2 regions of the Bacillus sp. SORGH_AS_0510 genome follow, and region 2 is predicted to be linked to the other one. Evidence: riboswitches for the same ligand, from Rfam matches in the RefSeq annotation. Region 2 holds a riboswitch; the other holds the start of a gene.
What was found. Region 2 has a riboswitch for S-adenosylmethionine ahead of QE429_RS06745 (methionine ABC transporter ATP-binding protein). Riboswitches for the same ligand answer to the same signal wherever they lie in the genome.
Positions count from the first base shown of each region.

Region 1 (3,213 bases), 180 kb from region 2:
ACAATTAATGCAACTCCCCTATTTAGGGTCATTTCGCCCGGTGGCGAATACTATTAACGATTTGCTGCTTGCTCTTTTAAAGCGTCTGCTTTATCAGTACGTTCCCAAGGAAGATCCACATCTGTACGGCCAAAATGTCCGTAAGCAGCTGTTTGCTTGTAAATTGGGCGGCGAAGGTTCAACATGTTAATGATACCAGCTGGACGTAGATCAAAGTTTTGTTCTACTAATTCAACTAATACATCTTCACTTACTTTACCTGTACCAAATGTATCTACAGAGATAGAAACAGGTCTTGCTACACCGATAGCATAAGCAAGCTGTACTTCACATTTCTCAGCAAGTCCAGCAGCAACGATATTCTTTGCTACGTAACGTGCTGCATACGCTGCAGAACGGTCAACCTTTGTAGGATCCTTACCAGAGAATGCGCCACCGCCGTGACGTGCATAGCCACCGTAAGTATCAACAATGATTTTACGGCCTGTTAAACCAGCATCCCCTTGTGGTCCGCCAATTACGAAACGGCCAGTTGGGTTAATGAAGTATTTTGTATTTTCATCGATAAGTTCTTGTGGAACAACCGGATTGATAACATACTCTTTAAGATTACGTTGGATTTGCTCCAATGTAACCTCTGGGTGGTGTTGAGTGGAGATAACGATTGTATCAATACGAACTGGTTTGTCGTTCTCATCGTACTCAACTGTTACTTGTGTTTTTCCGTCTGGACGAAGGTAAGGAAGAATCTCTTCTTTACGAACTTCTGTTAAACGGCGTGCAAGCTTGTGCGCAAGTGAAATTGGAAGCGGCATAAGCTCCTTTGTTTCATTACATGCGAAACCAAACATTAAACCTTGGTCCCCTGCACCAATTGCTTCAATTTGCTCATCTGACATTTGGCCTTCACGAGCTTCAAGTGCTTGGTCAACACCCATCGCGATGTCTGGAGACTGTTCATCGATAGAAGTTAAAACTGCACATGTTTCGGAGTCAAATCCGTATTTTGCACGATTGTAACCAATGCTTTTAATTGTTTCACGAACAATTTTTGGAATGTCCACGTAAGTTGAAGTTGTGATTTCGCCAGCAACTAAAACTAAACCAGTTGTAACTGAAGTTTCAGCAGCAACACGTGCATTAGCATCTTTTGCTAAAATAGCATCTAAAATGGAATCAGAAATTTGGTCACAGATCTTATCGGGATGACCTTCAGTTACTGATTCAGAAGTGAACAAACGACGTTTTGTTGACATCTGAATTCCTCCTATATAGTGAAATAAGTGAGGTTATCTGTGTGGGTATGTAATGACCTTGCCGTTTAACCTCGGGTTGATACGGAACTCATTCCCTTAGTAGTATGAAATAAATACAGGGTTTTTATTAGTAGAACAATATTTTGCTCAAAACCCTATAGTAAATTCTAACGATGGAATAAAAAGAAGCGATAATGTTGCACGATTTCCTTTTACAAATAAAAAACCTTTCCATCTCTGAGGAAAGGTTGATAGCAAAAGTTTGCGTGCCTTTCACTCTTATCGTTCAAGGCGAAGCCTTGCTTCAGGTTTAGCACCTTTGCCCAAAAATTGCTGATTGTAGTGTACTACGCTCTCACACTTTTCGTTTGCAGGTTGCTGGGTTTCATTGGGCCTGTCCCTCCACCAGCTCGGGATAAGAGAGTATCCGTTCAAGGGTAAATCATAACCTACTCTGTCGAACAATGTCAATGCATTTTTCAAGGAAAATTAATTTAAATCTTCACTATCTATTTTTCATTAATTAGTATAGATTATTCAATTGAATGTGTTATACTTTTTAATATGTTACAACCATTAAAAAATGGATAAAGGAAGGTTGCAGTAAATGAATTCTGTTCATAGTCCTAATGAATTAAAACAACTGTTATCAGAAAGTAATGTCCACGTGCAATTATCAGTTCCCCAGTTAGTAGAAAAGATCTTATGCCGTAATGAAGGTTCTTTAACCTCGACTGGTGCTGTAAGCGTTTCAACTGGTAAATATACAGGCCGCTCACCTCAAGATAAATTCATTGTGATGGAAGAATCCACAAAGGATAAGATTGCTTGGGGTTCGTTGAATCAACCTATATCTGAAGAAGTATTTACGAAACTTTATCAAAAAGTCTTAAATTATTTAAAACAACAAGAAGAAATTTTTGTTTTTAAAGGATTTGCAGGAGCGGATAAAAAATCCCGCTTACCAATCCAGGTAGTGAATGAATTCGCTTGGCACAATCTCTTTGTTCATCAGCTGTTCATTCGACCAACAGAAGATGAATTGCTTTCACATGACCCAGGATTTACGGTGATTTCTGCACCGAATTTCAAGGCAGACCCTAAGGTCGACGGAACTAATTCCGAGACTTTTATCATTATTTCCTTCGAGCGCAGAATTGTTCTTATTGGTGGAACAGAGTACGCAGGAGAAATGAAAAAGTCTATTTTCTCAGTCATGAATTATTTATTACCCGAAAACAATATTTTCTCCATGCACTGCTCAGCGAATGTGGGTATTGAGGGAGATGTTGCTTTATTCTTTGGTCTATCCGGAACTGGTAAAACGACTTTATCCGCTGATCCAAACCGCCGTTTGATTGGTGACGATGAGCACGGTTGGTCCTCTAACGGTGTCTTTAATATCGAGGGAGGCTGCTATGCAAAGTGCATCAACCTTTCTAGGGAAAAAGAACCACAAATTTTTGATGCGATTCGTTTTGGGACGGTGCTTGAAAATGTCACTCTTAACAAAGAATCGAGGGTTCCAGATTACGATGATGGCACGTTAACAGAGAATACCAGGGCAGCATATCCAATCGATGCCATTGATAATATTGCCGTGCCAAGTATTGCGGGTCACCCGAATACGATTGTTTTCTTAACTGCAGACGCGTTTGGGGTCTTGCCTCCGATATCAAAATTAACGAAGGAACAAGCGATGTATCACTTCTTAAGCGGGTATACCTCTAAGCTTGCTGGTACAGAACGTGGTGTTACCTCACCTGAGGCAACATTCTCAACTTGCTTCGGTGCACCATTCTTACCGCTTCCTGCTACTCGTTATGCTGATATGCTGGGTGAAAAAATCCTTGAGCACAATGCAAACGTATTTCTTGTGAATACCGGTTGGACCGGCGGTGAGTATGGCGTAGGCAGCAGAATGAAGCTCTCCTATACAAGAGCAATGGTTCAAGCT
Region 1 is NZ_JAUTAU010000001.1:1,520,464-1,523,676, reverse strand. It holds gene metK (methionine adenosyltransferase) at 54-1,256, opposite strand; SAM riboswitch class I at 1,533-1,678, opposite strand; gene pckA (phosphoenolpyruvate carboxykinase (ATP)) at 1,864-3,213, shown strand, end outside.
Region 1: linked by a shared signal. The riboswitch ahead of metK (methionine adenosyltransferase) and the one ahead of QE429_RS06745 (methionine ABC transporter ATP-binding protein) in region 2 are both predicted to bind S-adenosylmethionine.

Region 2 (3,213 bases):
AATTGAGTTTGGGGCTGACATTGTGGTTCACTCAGCAACCAAGTGGTTGTTAGGAAATGGTACAACAACAGGAGGTATCATTGTTGATGGAGGGAAATTCGATTGGAATTCTTCCAGATTTCCTGGCTTTACAACTCCTGATGCAAGCTACCATGATCTTGTCTATGCAGAGGCATTAGGTGCCCTAGCCTATATCGTAAAGGCGCGTGTACAGTTATTACGTGACCTAGGTCCGGCTTTAAGCCCGCAAAACTCCTTCCAATTTACGTTGGGATTAGAGACACTACATGTCCGAATGAAGGAGCATGTAGCTAATTCAAAAACCATTGTCGAATATTTATTAAACCACCCTGCAGTAGATTGGGTATCCTATCCTGGGCATCCATCACATCCTGATTATGAATTAGCGAAAAAATACTTACCAAAAGGTGCAGGTTCCATGGTTGTTTTTGGCATAAAAGGTGGAAAAGAAGCAGGGGCAAAGCTGATTGATTCCCTTTCCCTGTGGGCCCATGTAGCTAATGTGGGTGACGCAAAAAGCTTAATCATTCATCCGGCAAGTACAACGCATCAACAATTAGATGCGGAAGGACTCAGGGCGGCTGGTGTTTCAGAGGATTTAATCCGTCTTTCAATCGGGATTGAGAATGTCGAGGACTTAATTGACGATCTTGAATCAGCTATTGAAACAGCAACAGGTCTGGTATCAGCGAAAGCCAATGCTTAAATTTTCCAGATGAAAAAATAGAAAATGTAAAGATATTTTTATTGACACCCCTTTTTATCCATGATACGATAGCTTTCGTGTTAAAAGATTACTTAATTTGACTAATCTGTTAATTGAATATAGATGCTGTAAGCTCTTATCAAGAGAGGTGGAGGGATGTGCCCGATGAAGCCCGGCAACCGTCAATGTTACATTGAAATGGTGCCAATTCACACAAAGCGATTGCTTTGGGAGATGGGAGAAAGGTCTATTTTACTAATGCCTTTCTGCCTGTGCAGGAAGGCTTTTTATTTTCCTAAAATAGAATCTTTTCATCTAAACAGTCAAACTCTATATATAAACAACTAGTCATATGATATTCTTTCTGAATTTTAGATAAATAGGATAAAAAGCGGGTGATTACAAGTGATTTCAATAAATAATGTCCGTAAGATTTTCCCTTCTAAACAGGGTCAGCTAAAAGCGGTCGATGAAGTAAATTTAGAAATACAAGAAGGGGAAATTTTCGGAATCATCGGATATAGCGGTGCAGGAAAAAGTACGTTAATTCGGATGCTAAATGGCTTAGAGATCCCAACGGATGGGACTGTCACTGTAGCAGGTCGAGTGATTTCAAAAATAAAGGGTAGTGAGCTGCGTAAGGCACGCCAGGAGATCAGCATGATCTTCCAACACTTCAACCTATTGTGGTCAAGAACAGTAAGTGAAAATATTGCCTTTCCTCTTGAAATTGCAGGGATCAAGGGTGCAGAGAGACAGAAAAGAGTCAATGAGCTCATTAAGCTTGTAGGACTTGAGGGACGTGAAAACGCCTATCCTTCACAGCTGAGCGGGGGACAAAAGCAAAGAGTAGGGATTGCTAGAGCACTAGCAAACAATCCGAAGGTACTTCTTTGTGATGAAGCGACGTCAGCGCTTGACCCTCAAACAACCGATTCAATATTAGAGTTATTAGTCGATATCAACAAGCGACTAGGTTTGACTATTGTGTTGATTACACATGAAATGCATGTCATCCGAAAAATTTGTCACCGGGTGGCGGTTATGGAAAGCGGTCGAGTAGTTGAACTTGGCTCCGTATTAGATGTATTTAAGAACCCGCAAAAGCAAATCACGAAACGATTTGTACAGCAGGTGACAGAGCCGGAAGAAACGAAAGAAACGGCTGAACATTTGCTCGAACGTTACCATTCCGGTCAGGTTGTTCAATTGACTTTCATTGGCGAATCAGCTGAGCAGCCGCTCATTACGAATCTAATTAAACAGCATGATGTAACAGTTAATATACTGCAGGGGAAAATTTCACAAACACAAAGCGGCTCATATGGTACTCTCTTTATTCATCTTGATGGTGACGACAAAGAAGTAAACAAAGCAATAGACTTTATTCGTTCCCAGCAGGTTGGTTTGGAGGTGGTAACAAATGATTAATGAGCTTTTTCCAAATGTCGATTGGCTTATGATGTGGGAAGCCACGAAGGATACGGTGTATATGACGGCTATCTCCGTCCTTGTTACCTTTATTCTAGGCACCTTCTTAGGACTGCTGCTTTTCCTAACATCCAGAGGAAACTTATGGGAAAACAAACCGGTTAACACGGTCATCAGTGGTATTGTGAATATTTTCCGTTCGATTCCATTTATTATTTTAATTGTGTTATTAATCCCGTTTACAACCTTCCTATTAGGAACCATGATTGGTGAAGACGCAGCGTTACCAGCACTAATTATCGGGGCTGCACCGTTTTATGCAAGGATGGTAGAGATTGGTCTAAGGGAAATTAATAAAGGTGTCATTGAAGCGGCAAAATCAATGGGTGCAACTACTGGAACGATTATTTGGAAGGTACTATTACCCGAATCTATGCCAGCACTTATTTCCGGTATTACCGTAACAGCAATTGCCCTTGTGGGATATACAGCGATGGCAGGAGCCATTGGCGCAGGGGGATTAGGAAACCTTGCCTATAACTATGGTTTCCAACGAAATCAAAATGACGTAACTTTTGTGGCTACAGTCATTATTTTAATTGTCGTGTTCATCATTCAGTTAATTGGTGATTTCATCACTTCTAAATTAGATAAAAGATAAAAGGAGAGTTCAACATGAAAAAATGGTTATCCGTTTTACTAGCTTTAACATTAGCCCTTGCGCTTGCTGCTTGTGGCAAATCAGAAGAAAAATCTGAAGGTACTTCAGAAAAAGGCGGTACTACAAAATTAGTAGTTGGTGCATCTACTGTTCCACACGCTGAAATTTTAGAACAAGCAAAACCATTATTGAAAGAAAAAGGAATCGATCTGGAAATTACAACTTTCACTGACTATGTATTACCAAACAAAGCATTGGCTTCAAAAGAATTAGATGCTAACTACTTCCAGCACATCCCTTACTTAGAATCTCAAAACAAAGAATTTAACTACGGATTTGTTAACGCTGGCGGCATTCACATCGAGCCAATCGGTGTCTATTCTAAAAAGTACAA
Region 2 is NZ_JAUTAU010000001.1:1,340,999-1,344,211, forward strand. It holds gene QE429_RS06740 (O-acetylhomoserine aminocarboxypropyltransferase/cysteine synthase family protein) at 1-727, shown strand, start outside; SAM riboswitch class I at 861-968, shown strand; gene QE429_RS06745 (methionine ABC transporter ATP-binding protein) at 1,133-2,158, shown strand; gene QE429_RS06750 (methionine ABC transporter permease) at 2,151-2,819, shown strand; gene QE429_RS06755 (MetQ/NlpA family ABC transporter substrate-binding protein) at 2,834-3,213, shown strand, end outside.